Regions from separate parts of the Paraburkholderia tropica genome, predicted to be linked through region 2. Evidence: riboswitches for the same ligand, from Rfam matches in the RefSeq annotation. Region 2 holds a riboswitch; the other holds the start of a gene.

Region 1 (8,409 bases), on a different replicon from region 2:
ACGATCGCATCGCAGAACTCGACCTGCTCGATCAGCAGATCGACGACCGTGCGCGTGTCCTCGTCGCCGAGCGATTCGCCGCGCGTCTGCAGGCTGTCCTGCGAGCCGTAGTCGCGCAGGAAATTGAACGCGTCGACCACCGTCACCATCGTGTCGAGACGCGCGACGTCCGAAAGACTCTGGCCGCTTTCGTCCGCGAACGTGAAGGTTTCCGCCACCGGCAGCGGCTCCGAAATCCCCGTCGATTCGATCACGAGCTGATCGAAGCGCCCTTCGCGCGCAAGCCGGTTCACTTCGAGCAGCAGATCCTCGCGCAGCGTGCAGCAGATGCAGCCGTTGCTCATTTCCACGAGCTTTTCGTCGGTACGCGAGAGTTCCGCGCCGCCGTTGCGCACGAGCGCGGCGTCGATGTTCACCTCGCTCATATCGTTGACGATGACCGCGACGCGCCGCCCTTCGCGGTTGTTCAGGATGTGGTTGAGCAGCGTGGTCTTGCCCGCGCCCAGAAAACCGGACAGCACGGTGACCGGCAAGCGTGAATCCATCGGATGACTCCTTCGACGAGTGTGGGGATCGGGGCGCTAGCCCGAATAATTGTTATGTTATAACATTCTCTACGAAGCCAGCAACGACGGAATCGGGCCTCCGGGCGGGCCGCGTGCCTTACAATTCTGTCGCCATGTCCGGAAGCTGGTGCAAATCCAGCGCGGTCGCGCCACTGTGATCGGCCTTCGCGCCGAAAGTCAGACCTGGGCATCGGCGCACATCAATCGCATTTTCGGGGCGCGAAACCCCTGGAGAAATCAGCATGTCTGCACCGGACACCTCGCGGCGCGCGTTCGCTCGCCGCCCGTTCCTCGTCTCGAACGTTCATTCGCGCGTCGGCATCGGCTTGACGTTGGTCCGCTAGGCGTTCGTCGCTCCGTCGCACTCCGTTTCGCTGCCCGCTTTTCGCTTTCGCGTCGATCGCCTCGACGCGGGCCTGCGTACGCGCTCGCACGCCGCGCGCCCCGCACACCTCGCATAACAACAACGCACACCGTATAAGCATGGACGTATCCACACCGCTTTCGCGCGCGCGGCGCTTCGCCGTGCACGGCACCTTCGCCTGCTCCTGCCTCGCTCACGCCGCTCACGTTTTCGCGCAAAGCGACAGCGCTTCATCCGCCGACGCCGCGTCTTCAACCGCTTCGCCATCGACCTTGCCCGCCGTGCGCGTGAACGCCGCGTCGTCGCAAACCGCGTCGTCCGGCAAGCCGGACCTCGCCACGCCGCTCACCACCGGCAGCCGCCTCGGCCTTTCCAGCCTCGACACGCCCGCAAGCGTCGACGCCATCGGCAGCGCGCAACTGAGCGCGCGCGGCGACAACAACGTGACCCAGGCCGTCACGCGCGCCGCCGGTTTCGCCACCGACGCCGCGCCCGGCAACGGCGGCACCTCGGTCTCGGTGCGCGGCTTCAGCGGCCCCGAATCGGTGACCACGCTTTACGACGGCCTGCGCATGTACGCGGGCGCGGGCACCGTGTCGTTCCCGTTCGACACGTGGTCGGCGGAACGCATCGAAGTGCTGCGCGGCCCGGCCACCGTGCTCTACGGCGAAGGCGGCATCGGCGGCGTCATCAACGTCGTGCCGAAAGCGCCGCAACGCGACGATGCGACGACGATCCAGCTCGGCGCGGGCACCTATGGCGAAAAACGCGTGGCGCTCGACACGACCGGCGCGCTCGGCCCGATGCTTTCCTACCGCTTCTATCTCGCCGACGACCGGAACAACGGCTGGCTGCCGCGCGGTGAATCGCACACGACCGCGCTCGGCGGCGCGCTGCGTCTGGACGTGAATCCGCGTCTCTCGTTCACGCTCGATTACGACTACGGCCGGCAAATGCCCGCGCGTTATTTCGGCGTGCCGGTGACGGACGGTCAGCTCGATCCCGCGCTCGAACGCCAGAACTACAACGTCGGCAATGCGTCGATCGCGTACTTCGACCAGTGGACGCGCCTGAACACGCAATGGCGCGCCGCGCCCGGCATCACCGTGCGCAACCAGCTCTACTATCTGGTCACGAACCGTCACTGGCGCGACAGCGAAAGCTACACGCTGATGGGCGACGGCAACGTGCAGCGCAGCGATTACCTCGAAATCCTCCATCACGAACGGCAGGTCGGCGATACGCTCGACGCGACCTTCGACGGCCATCTGCTCGGCCGCCAGGACCGCCTCGTCGTGGGCGCGGATTTCAATCAGATTTCGTTTCTCGACACCAGCAATTCTCCCTACGACGGCTCGTCGATCGTGCCGCAATACGGCTTCGATCCGGGCGTGTTTTCGAGCCCCGATCCGACCGTGCCGCAATTTCGCACCAGCACGCGCCAGGCGTCCGTGTACGCCGAAAACCGCCTTGAACTGACCGACCGCCTCGCGTGGATCGCGGGCCTGCGCTACGACCATATCGACTATCACCGCGATACCTTCGCGACGGTCAGCGGTCCCGCGTCGTCGTTCGATCGCACCTTCGCGCACACGGGCTGGCGCACCGGCCTCGTGTTCTCGCTCACGCCGGATCTCTCGGTCTACGCGCAATACACCACGGGCGCCGAGGGCGTGGGCTCGCTCGTCACGCTCTCGAAGTCGAGCAGCAACTTCTCTCTCGCCAACGGCGAACAATGGGAAGCGGGCGTCAAGCAGCAGTGGTGGGGCGGCCGCGCGTCGTGGACGCTCGCGTTCTATCAGATCGTCAAGCGCGATCTCCTGAGCACCGATCCGTCGAATCCCGATCTCACGCAGCAGGTCGGCAAGCAGTCGTCGCGCGGCGTGGAATGGACGGGCGCGCTGCAATTGGGCGGCGGCTGGTCGATCGACGCGAACGCCTCGTTCCTGCGCGCGCGTTACGACGATTTCAACGAAAGCGTGAATGGCCAGAGCGTGTCGCGCGCGGGCAACGTGCCGTACAACATTCCCGAGCAGACCGCGAACGTGTGGCTCGACTGGGCCTTCATGCCGGGCTGGCGCGCGGGCGCGGGCGTGCATTACGTGGGCCGCCGTTACGGCGATACGGCGAACACCGTGTCGATTCCGAGCTACACGCTGATCGACGCCTCGGCGTCGTGGCGCGCTACGCGCAACCTCACGCTCGCGCTCTATCTGCGCAATCTCACGAACCGCACCTACGCGGTGACGACGCAGAACGACGGCGGCCAATGGCTGCTGGGCGCGCCGCGTTCGGGCTGGGTCACGGCCACGTTGAGTTTCTGATTCATTTCCTCAGGATGCCGAATTATGACGTCATTGCAGATCGACGGACTCGACTGGTCGCCACACGATGAACGCGGCGAACGCGGCGCGCGTGCGCTGCTGCACGCCATCGACGTCGACGTGAAGCCCGGCGAATTCGTCGGTCTGATCGGGCCGAACGGCAGCGGCAAAACCAGCCTGCTGCGTTGCGCGTTTCGTTACGCGAAGCCGCAGCGCGGCGCGATCACGCTCGACGGCGACGACGTCTGGGCGCAGAGCGCGCGCTGGAGCGCGCAGCGCATCGCGGTGCTGCTGCAGGACGCGCCCGATGATTTCGGCCTGAGCGTCGCGGAAGTCGTCGCGATGGGACGCACGCCGCATCAACGCGCGCTCGCGGGCGAAACGGCCGAGGACCGCGAACGCATCGAGCGCGCGCTGCTCGACGTCGGGCTCGCCCACGCACGCACACGGCCCTTCGCCACGCTGTCGGGCGGCGAGCGCCAGCGCGCGCTGCTCGCGCGTGCGCTCGTACAGGCGCCGCGCGTGCTGATGCTCGACGAACCCACCAACCATCTCGATCCACGCCATCAGATCGATTTGCTCGCGCTCGTGAAGCGTCAGCGCATCACGACGCTCGCGACGATCCACGATCTCAATCTCGCCGCCGCGTTCTGCGACCGGCTGTTCGTGATCGACGCGGGCGAGATCGTCGCGCGCGGCACGCCGGACCAGGTGCTGACCGAAGCGCTGCTCAAGCGCGTTTATGGCGTCGATGCGATCGTCGATCGCCATCCGGTGACGGGCGGGCCGCGCGTCACGTTGATCACCACGCATTCGGAGTCGAACGCATGAAAATGAACCGAGGTTTGCGCGCCGCTGTCGCGCTGCTGCTCGCGTGCGCGAGCGCGGCCGCGCACGCGGGCCACTATCCCGTCACGGTGCGCAGTTGCAATCGCGACGTGACGTTCACGCAGATGCCCGCGCGCGCCGTGAGCAACGACGTGAATCTCACGGAGATGATGCTCGCGCTCGGTCTGCGCACGCGCATGGCGGGCTTTACCGGCATCAGCGGCTGGAAGACGGCGGACCCCGCGTTGCAGGCCGCGCTGCTCGGTCTGCCCGAACTCGCGCGCCGCTATCCGTCGCTCGAAACGCTCGCTGCCGCGCACGCCGATCTCTACGTGGCGGGCTGGAATTACGGCATGCGCGTGGGCGGCCCGATCACGCCGCAAACGCTCGCGCGCTTCAATATCGCCACCTATGAACTCACGGAATCGTGCTCGCATGTGATGCCGCGACCGGCCGCTTCGCTCGACGATGTCTATAACGACCTGCGCAACCTCGGCGCGATTTTCGATGTCGAGGCGCGCGCACGGATGCTGATCGCGTCGATGCAATCGCGCGTCGCCGATGTGCGCCGCGTGCTGAATGCCAACACGCAGACGACGCCGCGCGTACTCGTCTACGACAGCGGCGAGGACAAGCCCTTCACGGCGGGCGCGCTCGCGATGCCCACGGCGCTGATCCGCGCGGCGGGCGGCCGCAACGTGATGGACGACGTCGCGCAAAGCTGGACCCAGGTGAGTTGGGAAAGCGTGGTCGCGCGCGATCCGCAGGTGATCGTAATCGTCGATTACGGCGCGGTGACGGCGGCGCAGAAGGAAGCGTTTCTGCTGAGCTCGCCCGCGCTTGCGAACGTCGCGGCGATTCGCGCGCGTCGCTTCGTCGTGGTGGCGTACGACGCGGCAACGCCGGGCGTGCGCAACGCGCAAGCCGTCGAAACGATCGCGCGCGGTTTGCATCCGGAAGCCTTTGCGGCGCACAACAACACACCGGGCACGCCATGAACGCACGCCCTTCGGACACATCCGCGCCATTGACGCTGCCCTTCACGGCGATCGTGTCGCTCGCGTGCGCGCTCGCCGTTTCCATCGTGCTCGCGGTCGGCTTCGGGCCGGCGCACATCGCGCCGCTCGACGTCGTGCGCACGGTGGCTTCGCACATCAGCGGCGGCGCGCAGATCAACACGATGATCGACGATATCGTCTGGCAAATCCGCCTGCCGCGCGTACTGCTGGGCGCGCTCGTGGGCGCCGCGCTCGCGCTGTCCGGCGCGGTCCTGCAAGCCGCCACGTCGAACCGTCTCGCCGATCCGCATCTGCTCGGCGTGAGCGCGGGGGCAAGCGTCGGCGCGGTCGCGGCGACGCTGTGGCTCGGCGCGGCATGGGGCGCGCTGACCTTGCCCGCGTGCGCCTTCGTCGGCGCGCTCGCGGCTACTGCGCTTGTGATCGATTGCGGCACGCGCGGCGCGCGGCTCGATGCGCAGCGCCTCCTGCTCGCGGGCGTCGCCATGTCGTTCGTGCTGATGGCGCTCGCGAATCTGCTGCTCTATATGGGCGATCAGCGCGCGTCCGCCTCGGTGCTGTTCTGGATGCTCGGCGGCCTCGGCCTCGCGCGCTGGAGTCTGCTCGGAATCCCCGCCGCGTTCGTCGCCGGCGGCCTGCTTCTGCTGATCGCGCGCCGTCGCGAACTCAATGCACTGATGAGCGGCGACATCGTGGCCGCCACGCTCGGCCTCAATGTGGCGCGCGTGCGCCGCGAGTTGTTCGTCGTGTGTTCGTTGCTGACGGCGGCCATGGTGGCCGTGAGCGGCGCGATTGGCTTCGTGGGACTGGTGGCGCCGCATATCGCGCGGCGACTCGTCGGCACCGATCATGCGCGCGTGCTGCCCGCCTCGGCGCTCGTCGGCGCGTTGCTGCTCGTATGGGCCGACGTGACCGCGCGCACGCTGATCGCGCCCGACGATTTGCCGGTTGGCGTGGTGACGGGATTATTCGGCGGCGCGTTTTTCGTGCTGTTGATCGGGCGCGGAAAATAAGCTGCATCGCCATTCACACGACTTCGGCGATGCAGCGTCATTCACGATTTATTTAGCGCCGATCTCATGTTCCGCGAGATTCAATTCGCGCTCGCGCTCGCTCGAGGTTTTCGCAATCGGCGGACCGGAAAAGCGGTGACGCACGCCGCCCACATACCAGATCGCGAGCAGCACGAGCAACAGGCTGACGATCAGATACAGGACTTTCTCGTTCGGCGGTTGAATGCCGACATAAGCGAGAATCAGCGCGCCGCCCACCGCCGCAATCGCAAACGGCTTCGAGAATTTGCCCAGTTGAAACGGTCCTTTCTCGGTCCAGGTGCGGCCTTCGGCGAAAATGCCGGCGGCAATCGGCATCGCATACGAAACGAACAGAAACACCGCACTGCCCGCGCTGAGTACCGTGAAGGCGTCGCCATAGAGCGTCGCGGCAATCGCGAGCACCGCCGACGTCCAGATCGCCGCGCCCGGCGTGCGATGCGCGGGATTGACCTTGCGTAGCCATTTCGATCCCGGCAGACCGCCGTCACGCGCAAAGGCGAACATCATGCGCGAGGTCGAGGTGACCGCGGCCAGCCCGCACGCGTAGTTGATAAAGAACATCAGCAATTCGATGCTGATGCGCAGCGGCGTGGGAATCGGCGCGAGAATGGCCTGGAAAAAGCCCGTTCCCTGTTTGACCGCCGCGCCGAGACTCGGCATCACGAGCACGAATGCGCACACCATCACGTAGCCGAACGTCGTCGACCAGAACACCGAACCGACAATACCGCGCGGCACGTTGCGCGCCGCCTGATGCGTTTCTTCGGACGTATGCGCGGACGCGTCGAAGCCCGTGATCGTATAGGCGGTCAGCAGCAGACCCGAGAGAAACGCCATCGCGATCGTCTGTTTCGGCCACGCGCTGCCGTCGGTGCCGGTGAAATTCGTGAACGTATAGAGCCGCGAGAGATCGATCTTGACCGGCGAATACGCCAGCAGCGACACCACGAGCACGACCGTCACGACGAAAATCAGGTAGCCGGACAGATCGGTAATCTTGCTCGTAATGCGAATGCCGCGATGATTCAGAAACGCCTGCGAAGCGGTAATCAGCGTGAGGAAAATCGTTTGATCCCACCAGCCGAGCGAATCGGGATTGACGCCGAACATTGGCGCAATCAAGGTGCGAAAGAACGGATCGTAGGTGCCGTAATTGATCGCGGCGACCACGAACACCAGACCGAGCAGATTCAGCCACGCGGTGAGCCAGCCCCAGGTCTTGCCGCCGAGAATCGAGCCCCAGTGATAGAGACCGCCCGCCGTGGGATACGACGAGGCGATCTGCGCCATCGCCGCCGCCACGACCAGCGCGAACAGCGAGCCGAGCGGCCAGCCGAGCCCGATCGATGCGCCGCCCGCCGCCGAAAATCCCATCTGAAACGACGTAATGCCGCCGGACAAAATGCAGATCAGCGAAAACGACACCGCGAAGTTGGAAAACGCGCCCATGCGGCGCGAAAGCTCCTGCGCGTAACCCATCTTGTGCAACAGCGAGACATCATGATCGGCGGATTCGGCCGCCGGTTCGATTGCATTCGCGTCCATATGACGATCCTTCAAGCGAGAGGGTGGAAACGTCGAACTGGTGATGATTTAATCCGTATTCCGTATCAAGCAGCCGTAAAACAGTTATCGACGAACAGATGCGCGCCGTTAATGAAACTCGCGTCGTCGCTGGCGAGGAACAGCGCGGCCTGCGCCACTTCCTCGGGCTTGCACAAGCGTCCCTGCTGAAGCGAGAGCGCCGCTTCGCTGGCGTCGAAACCATATTGCGCGAGTGCGCTGATTTCGCGCTGGCCGTGGGGCGTGTTGATGAAGCCCGGGCACACCGCGTTGCAGCGGATGCCGCGATCGCGATACTCGACCGCAATCGCGCGCGCGAACATCGCGCACGCGCCCTTGGTCGTGCAATAGAGCACTTCGAGCGGCGTGGCCGCGACCGACGAGATCGACGCCGTGCAGACGATCGAGCCCTTGCCCGCTTCGAGCATGTGAGGGAGCACCGCGCGCGTCATCATGAACATGCTTTTCACGTTGACGTTCATGAGCCAGTCGTAGTCGTCGTCGCTGGTGTCGAGAAACGGCTTCACGACGATGCTGCCCGCGTGGTTGAACAGCGTGTCGATACGGCCAAAACGCCCGATCACGCCCGCCACGGCGGCGTCCACGGCGGCGCGCTGCGAGACGTCCGCCACGAACAACTCCGCCACGCCGCCTTCGGCGCGGATGCGCGCGACGATTTCCTCGCCCGCGCCG
Region 2 (8,409 bases):
GCGCCCGCGCCCGGACGCGAGTACGCGGGCGACGCGCTGGCGCAGCAAATGGCCCTGATGGCGCAGGCCGCGCAGCGCTTGCAGGACATGCGCCGCTTCGTCTGGGACAGTCTCGATTCGGTGCCGGAGCCCTTGCTGGTCGCCGACCTGCGCGGCATCGTGCTGATCGCCAATCACGCGGCGCGTGCCTATTTCGCGCGCCTGAACGTGGGCGCGTTCGAGGGGCGCTGGGTGCAGGACGTGTTCGGCGACCTCGCGCTCGTCAAGCCGATCGATCCGAATCCGGAGACGCTCGCGTTCGCGCATGCGCACTGGCCCGCGCCGCTCGATCCGGCGCGCGGCGAATTCGCGCAGTTGATGGAGCGCGGCGTGGAAGTGCGCGCGCGCGACGGCAGCGACTATCTGCTGCGCTACGCGAGCTGCACCAATGCGCAGGGCCAGGCGGTAGGCTGGATCGCCGGTCTCGTCGACGTGACGGCGCTGCACGACGCCGAGCGTCAGCGCGAAGATGCGCTGCGTCTGCTTTCGCACGACATGCGCTCGCCGCAGGCGTCGATCGTCGCGCTGGTCGAAACCGAGCGCGAGCGCGGCACGCTGGCGGCCGCGCCGGTGCGCGAGGTCATGGACCGCATCGAGCGCTACGCGCGCCGCTCGCTCACGCTGGCCGACGACTTCGTGCAGCTCGCGCGCGCGGAATCGCAGGTCTATGCGCTGGAGCCGACGAGCCTCGCCGAACTGATGATCGACGCCAGCGACGAAGTGTGGCCGCAGGCGAGGGCGAAGCGCATCCAGATCGAGACGGCGTTCGAGGGCGACGAAATGGGCTGGATCAACGCCGACCGCTCGCTGATGACGCGCGCGCTCGTGAACATTCTGAACAACGCGGTGAAGTACAGCCCGCAGGACACGCGCATTGTCTGTAGTATCGCGATCGCGCAGAGCCGGCCGCCGCGCGTGATCTGCTCGATCCGCGATCACGGCTACGGCATTCCGCTCGAAGATCAGGCGAAGCTGTTCGAGCCGTTCCGGCGTTTTCATGCGGGCAAGCGGCCCGAGGTGAGCGGCGCGGGGCTGGGCATGGCGTTCGTGAAGACGGTCGTGACGCGCCACGGCGGCGAGGTCCACGTCGAAAGCGAGCCCGACAAGGGCACCACGTTGACGATGTCGCTGCCTGCGCTCGATGCGCCGGAATAAGCAGCGAAGTTACGCGAAGTCACACGGAAGTCAGCCCGGATGGAGCGCGCAATGTGCGCGCGTTTTGCCGGAACGCAGCGCCGTGCGCCGCGTCCGGACGATGAGATGCGATGAGATGCCGCCGGCGTTGGCCGGCCAGGATTCCGATGGAGTATGTCCCGTGAAGATCCCGATGACGATCTGCGCCCTGACGATGGCGGGCGCGCTGGCAGGTTGCGCGAACCCGAGCGCCGACGTGCGCGCGCAAGGCGGCCTCGCCGAGACCGGTGCGCCGGGCGCGAGCTACCGTTTCGCGCACACGCCCGCTGAAGACGAGCAGGCGGCCAGGACCGCGCAATCCGGCGCCGATGCGCCGCTGTCCGCCGAGCCGCTGCTGCGCGCGGCGCTGGCGCAGCGCGGTTTCAAAGAAGCGCCGCCGGTTCAGGCGGGTGCGTCCGATACGGCGCACTATCTGGTGTCGGCGGCATGGGCGTCGCGGCCCGCCGATGTTACCGTCGCGGACGGTCATTGCGTGGGCGGCTGCGTGCCGGCGCAAGCGCCGTCGCTGCCGTGGTTCGGCCATCCTTATGTGCACTCGCTGACGCTGCGCTTCTTCGCGCTGCCCGACGGTCACGAAGCCTACAAGGTGAGCGCGGTCAAACGCGACCGTAACGCCGATGCGCAACAGGCGCTGCCGTATCTCGTCGCGAGCGCGCTGGCGCAACTGCCGTATGCGGGCGCGGCGCAATGGCGCGTGACGATGAAACCGCATGAGGGGGCGCAAAACGACGCGCAACACGCGAATCAGGCGATGCCCGACGTGATCTCGGTAAAGCCACAAGCGCAGTGACGTAAGACCGCCGCGCACGCGAATCTGCTTTCGCGTGCTGCGGCAACGGACAGCGTGCGGTATCGGCGACGGCCGGCCCGGATTGCGGCCCGGATTGCGGCGCGACTCCGCGCCCGATTATGACGGCGCCTTTCTCATCACCCCCGACAACAACAACGTCGAGGCGGTCTGCTTCGGACTTTAGCCCTTGTTTTGCGAGTCGCCGGGCGCGTCGCCCGCCTGAGCCGCATCCGGCCAGCGGTTTTCGTAGACGCACTCGCCGAGCGCCTTGCGCTGCGCCCAGCGCTCCATTTCGAGCATCGGCCGTGGATAGAACTCCGCGACGTGGCCGACGCAAAGAATCGCCACCGGTTTCGCGCCGGGCGGCATGCCGAGCAGCGCGTGCACTTCGTCGACGTCGAAGATCGACACCCAGCCCATGCCGAGCCCTTCGGCGCGCGCCGCGAGCCACATGTTCTGGATCGCGCAGGCCACCGACGCGAGGTCCATTTCCGGCAGCGTGCGGCGGCCGAAAATATGCGCTTCGCGCCGATCCATCAGCGCGACGACGAGCAGTTCGCCGCACTCGCGCATCCCCTCGACCTTGAGCTTCATGAACTCTTCGCGACGCTTGCCGAGCGCGTCGGCGGTCGCGAGGCGCTCGCGCTCGACGGCGTCCTGCAACTGCGCGCGCACGGCCGCGTCGGTGATGCGCACGATGCGCCACGGCTGCATGAAGCCGACGCTCGGCGCGTGATGCGCGGCGTCGAGCAGACGCGTCAGCGTCGCCGGATCGACGGGACCGGGCGCGAAGTGGCGCATGTCGCGCCGTTCGTAGATCGCGCGGTAGACCGCCGCGCGTTCGGCTTCGTCAAAGGGCTGTGCCATGGAAAAGTGCGGCTGCGAAGGCCGGATTGGAAGGCCAGTAGGCGTGCATATAAGTCGCGACGATCGTGCCGTGCCGATAGACCGGCTCGCCCGCCGCGCCGGTGTGCGCGTGGCGCGCGTGCAGCTCGGCGTCGAGCGGCGTGCTCACGCGCGAGTAGTGGAACGTGTGGCCCGTGAGCGTGCCGTGGCGCGCGCTGTCGAGACGCTGCATGCCGAGCGCGGCGAAGCGCTTTTGCATGACCGCCGCGCCGGGCAGCAGGCCGAGCATCGGCGTGCACGCGCCGTCGGCGGACGTGAGCGTTTCGAGCAGATAAAGCATGCCGCCGCATTCGGCGACGAGCGGTCGCTGCGCGGCGACGTGCGCGCGCAGCGACTGCGCGCAGCGCGCGTTGGCCGCGAGCGTGGCCGCGTGCAGTTCGGGATAGCCGCCGGGCAGATAGAGGGCGTCGGCGTCGGCGGGCGCGGCTTCGTCGGCGAGCGGCGAGAAGAAGCTCAGGCGCGCGCCCAGCGTTTCGAGCAGCGCGAGATTCGCGGGATAGATGAACGAAAACGCGGCGTCGCGCGCGATCGCGATGTGCAGGCCGTCGAGCAGGCGCGGCGCGCGCGCGGACGCGGCGTTGGCGTCGGCATCGGATTCAAGGTCGGACGCCTCGCCGGATTCAACGTCGGACGCAACGTCGGGCAGCGCGAATTCGACGGCGGGCGGCAGGGCGGCGAGCGCGGTGGCTTCGAGCGCGTCGGCGGCGCGTTCGATGCGCGCGTCGAGGTCGCCGATTTCGTCGGCGCGATGCAGGCCCAGATGACGCTCGGGCAGCGCGAAGGCCGCGTCGCTGGCGACGTGGCCGAGCCAGCGGATATCGGCCGGCAGCGCTTCCTGCAACATCTGTGCGTGGCGCGGCGAGCCGACGTGATTGGCGAGCACGCCGTGAAACGGCACGTCGGCGCGAAAGCGCGCGAGGCCGAACGCAATCGCGCCGAAGGTCTGCGCCATCGACTTCGCGGAGATCGCGGCGGCCACCGGCACGCCGAACGTGGCGGCGAGATCGGCGCTGCTGGGCGTGCCGTCGAACAGGCCCATCACGCCTTCGATCAGGATCAGGTCGGCTTCCTGCGCGGCCTGCGCGAGCAGCGCGCGGCAGCCCGTTTCGCCGACCATCCACAGGTCGAGCGAGAACACGGGCGCGCCGCTCGCGCGCTCGAGAATCATCGGATCGAGAAAGTCGGGGCCGGTCTTGAACACGCGCACGCGCCGCCCGGCACGCCGGTGCAGACGCGCGAGCCCTGCCGTGAGCGTGGTCTTGCCCTGGCCCGAGGCGGGCGCGCTGATGAAGAGCGCGGGGCAGGCCACGCGCGCCGCCGTCTTCGTCTTCGTCGCCGTCGCGTTCATCGCGTCAGAACTCCACGCCCTTTTGCGCCTTCACGCCCTGCTCGCGATACGGATGCTTCACGAGGCGCATTTCGGTGACGAGGTCGGCGGCTTCGATCATTTCGTCGGCGGCGTGACGGCCCGTGACGACGACGTGCTGCATCGGCCCGCGCGCGGTCAGCACGCCGAGCACTTCGTCGAGCGGCAGATATTCGTACTTGAGCACGGTGTTCAGTTCGTCGAGGATCACCATGCCGTATTCGCCGCTCTCGATCATGCGCTTCGCGGCGTCCCAGCCCTTGCGCGCGGTGGCGATATCGGCGTCGCGGTTCTGCGTGTTCCAGGTGTAGCCGTCACCCATCGTGACGAAGTCGCAGTGCGCGACGCTGGCGAGAAAGTCGCGTTCGGACGTGTGCAGCGCGCCCTTGATGAACTGCACGACGCCGAGCTTCATGCCGTGGCCGAGCACGCGCACGGCCATGCCGAAGGCCGCCGTGCTCTTGCCCTTGCCGTTGCCGGTATTGACGATCAAGAGGCCTTTTTCGTGCGTCGCGGCGGCCTGCTTTTTTTCGTGGCCTTCGCGGCGGCGCTGGGTCATGCGTTGGTGCGATTCCGGGTCGGTTTTCATCGTCGCGAAGCGTCCTGTTGTGAATGCAATGAGTGTCGGGTGATGCGTGTTCTTGCGATGCGGGCGTCGGGCGTCCTGCATCAGCGTCGTGTATCGGGCGCGATGGCGGCGAGCGCCACCGTCACGCCGTCGAGCGCGAGCTTGCCGCGTAGCAGCGCGCCGCCATCGGCCGCGAGACGCGCGCACGGTTCGCACACGCCCGGCACGCCGAAACGCGCCAGCGCCGCCGCGCTCGGAGCCGAATCCGCCATCGAATCCGATGCCGATGCCGCTTGCCGCGCCGTCGCCTGCACCTGCTCGCGCGTGAATCCCCGCAACGGCAGCCCGTGCGCCGCGCAAAACGCGCGCAACGCGGGCTCGGCGGTTTTCGCATCGAGCGTCGCCACGGCGCGCACGTTCGCGAGCGGCCACGCGCCGAGCGCGGCTTGCACGGCGGCCTCGATCTGCGCAACCGAGACGCCCTGGCGACAGCCGATGCCGATCGCGAGCGCGATCGCCTGGGCGAGCGGCGCCGCATTGTCCGCTGCCGGGGCGGCATCGGGCAAGCAGTCGGCGGGCGGGGCGGGAGTCACGGAGCGCGGAAAGTCGGGGGCGTAATGCGTGGAAAAAGCGGAAATCGGCCGAAAACGGCGTAAATTCGCGCATACGATAGCACAGGCATTTCGCGCCTCGCGGCTCGGACAGGCGGCCTCGCGGCTCCAGCCGGCCTGGGCGAAACGATCCGGAACGCGCACGGAACCGGCGCCGCCCGCATGCCACAAGGACACCGCACGGACACCGCACGGACACCGCACAGACACCGCACAGACACCGCCCATCGCCGCAATGGCCCGCGCCCGTCGCCCGTCCAGGTTGACGCGCAGCGCACCCGCGCCTACACTCGCACGCACTCTGGTGCTCGCGTACGCGTACGTTTCGCACGCAGTTAAACGGGAATCAGGGAGCCATCCCGCCACGGGCACGGCCAACCTGAACTGCACCCGCAACGGTACAACGAGCGCATCGTCCGCAAGGTCGATGCAAGCCGCTTCATCGCATGCGCCGCATGCATGGCCACTGTGCGACGCGCGCCTGAATGGCGCGCCGCGCGGGAAGGCGAAGCGGCGTGACTCGTCAGTCCGGATACCGGCCAGATACGCGGGACGCGCGCTGCGGGGTTGCGGCGCCGCGTCCATGATTTCTGCGTCATGCCGGGCCTCGCCCGTGGCGCGTCCAGACCGGTTGTATCGTCCGTATCGTTACCGATGGCGTCATGCAGCGCGCCGCGATCCTGTGCTTCGCGCACGTCGCGAACTACGCTGATTGCATGTGCCGTCATGCACGCCACGCGACGACCCACCCGCCAGGACGCTCACGCGCGACGCGCACGGCGCGGCGCACCTCACCTGCGGCCCATGCGCCGAAGGAGCTTCCTCATGCAGATGCGCAAAATCCCCGTCACCATCGTCACGGGCTTCCTCGGCAGCGGCAAAACCACGCTGTTGCGCCACATTCTTCAGCACGCAGGCGGCCTGCGCGTCGCGGTCATCGTCAACGAATTCGGCGAACTGGGTATCGACGGCGAAATCCTGCGCGGCTGCGGCATCGGTTGCGACGAGAACGGCAACGAAACGGAAGGCCAGCTCTACGAACTCGCCAACGGCTGCCTCTGCTGCACCGTGCAGGAAGAATTCTTCCCGGTGATGGAGCAACTGCTCGAACGCCGCGCCGACATCGACCACGTGCTGATCGAAACCTCGGGCCTCGCGCTGCCCAAGCCGCTCGTGCAGGCGTTCAACTGGCCGTCGATCCGCAACGCCTTCACCGTCGACGCGGTCGTGACGGTGGTCGACGGTCCCGCCGCCGCGAGCGGCCAGTTCGCGGACAACCCGCAAGCCGTCGATGCGCAGCGCAAGGCCGATCCGAATCTCGATCACGAATCGCCGCTGCACGAACTGTTCGAAGACCAGCTGTCGGCCGCCGATCTCGTCATCCTGAACAAGACCGATCTGATCGACGCCGCCGCGCAGGACGCGCTCATCGAGGAGCTGCGCGAAGAACTGCCGCCGCAGGTGAAGATCGTGCGCGCGCAGCACGGCAAGCTCGACCTGCACACGCTGCTCGGTCTCGAAGCCGCGTCGGAGGAAAGCATTCATCTGCGCCACGATCACCACGGTTCCGCCGACGACGCCGATCATCATCACGACGAGTTCGATTCCGTCGTGGTCGAGGCGCAGGTGTCGTCGCGCGACGCGGCGGTCGCGGCGCTGCAAACGCTCGTCGATACGCACACGATCTATCGCGTGAAGGGTTTCGCCGCGCTGCCGGGCGCGCCGATGCGCCTCGTGATTCAGGGCGTGGGCCGCCGCTTCGACAGCTATTTCGATCGCCGCTGGAACGTGCAGGAAAGCGCGGCGCAGCCACTCGCGAGCCGCTTCGTGCTGATCGGCGAGGAGCTCGACGCCGCCGCGCTGCAAGGCGCGTTCGACGCGGCGCTGGCCGCGGCGCAAACCGCATCCGCGCAATAACACCGAGCACGCAGTTCAACGAGCGACACCCATGCATTTGCTGCGCACCACGCCGGGCGGTTTCGTCGACGACACGCAGGGCGTGATCCGCATCGATCAACAGCCCGCCGAGATCGTCGTACTGAGTTCGGCGGACACCACGCTCGCGCTGCTGGCGAGCGTCGTGCCGCGCCTGCCCGAAGGTTTTCCGGGCGTGCGGCTCGCGAACGTCACCTATCTGCGCCAGAACGCGTCGGTCGATTTTTATATCGACGACGTGCTCAGGCATGCGCGTGTGGTCGTGGTCGATCATCTGGGCGGCGAAGCCTACTGGCCGTACGGCATCGAGCAGGTCGTGTCGCTCGCGCAGCAGCGCGGGCAACTGCTCGCGATGTTCTCGGGCGACTTGCAGGAAGACCCGAACCTGATCGCCAGGAGTCGCGCCGAGCCGGATTTTTGCCGTCTTTTGTGGCGCTATCTGCGCGAAGGCGGCGCGGCGAATGCCGAAGGTTTTCTGCGCGCGCTCGCGTGGCGCGCGTTCGACTGGGGCCGCGAGCCGGCGCCGCCGGTCGTGCTGCCCGCCGCCGCGATCTATCATCCGGCGCGCGACGTGGCCACCGTCGACGACTGGCGCGCGCGCTGGACACCCGGCGCGCCCGTCGTCGCGATCCTGTTTTACAAGGCGCATCTGCAGGCCGCGAACACGGCCGCGTTCGATGCGCTGATCGATGCGCTGCTCGCGCGCGGACTCAATCCGCTGCCGCTTGCCATCACCTCGCTCAAGGACGCGATCAGCCGCGACGTGCTCGACCGTCTCGCGGCCGAACACGACATCGCGCTCGTGCTCAACACCACGGCGTTCGCGGCCTCGGCGCTCGACGACCCCGAACCGCTCGCGCTCGCGGGCGACGCACCGGTGTTGCAGGTGATCCTGAGCGGCGGCAATCGCGACGACTGGGTCAAGGACAATCACGGCCTGAATTCGCGCGACATCGCCATGCATATCGCGCTGCCGGAAGTGGATGGCCGCGTGATTACG

What was found. A riboswitch is a leader RNA that binds a small molecule or an ion and turns the genes downstream of it on or off. The one in region 2 is predicted to bind cobalamin.
Region 1: linked by a shared signal. The riboswitch ahead of G5S35_RS26535 (TonB-dependent receptor) and the one ahead of cobW (cobalamin biosynthesis protein CobW) in region 2 are both predicted to bind cobalamin.

What each region holds. Positions count from the first base shown of each region.
Region 1 covers NZ_CP049136.1:674,609-683,017, forward strand. Annotated here, with positions in the region: gene zigA (zinc metallochaperone GTPase ZigA) at 1-545, opposite strand, end outside; adenosylcobalamin (AdoCbl) riboswitch at 660-807, shown strand; gene G5S35_RS26535 (TonB-dependent receptor) at 1,050-3,254, shown strand; gene G5S35_RS26540 (ABC transporter ATP-binding protein) at 3,279-4,085, shown strand; gene G5S35_RS26545 (ABC transporter substrate-binding protein) at 4,082-5,080, shown strand; gene G5S35_RS26550 (FecCD family ABC transporter permease) at 5,077-6,111, shown strand; gene G5S35_RS26555 (amino acid permease) at 6,160-7,698, opposite strand; gene G5S35_RS26560 (SDR family NAD(P)-dependent oxidoreductase) at 7,764-8,409, opposite strand, start outside.
Region 2 covers NZ_CP049135.1:833,122-841,530, reverse strand. Annotated here, with positions in the region: gene G5S35_RS18610 (CHASE2 domain-containing protein) at 1-1,194, shown strand, start outside; gene G5S35_RS18605 (DUF4136 domain-containing protein) at 1,355-2,023, shown strand; gene bluB (5,6-dimethylbenzimidazole synthase) at 2,204-2,890, opposite strand; gene G5S35_RS18595 (cobyrinic acid a,c-diamide synthase CobB) at 2,874-4,277, opposite strand; gene cobO (cob(I)yrinic acid a,c-diamide adenosyltransferase) at 4,282-4,884, opposite strand; gene G5S35_RS39500 (cobalamin biosynthesis protein) at 4,965-5,378, opposite strand; cobalamin riboswitch at 5,760-6,032, shown strand; gene cobW (cobalamin biosynthesis protein CobW) at 6,306-7,391, shown strand; gene cobN (cobaltochelatase subunit CobN) at 7,423-8,409, shown strand, end outside.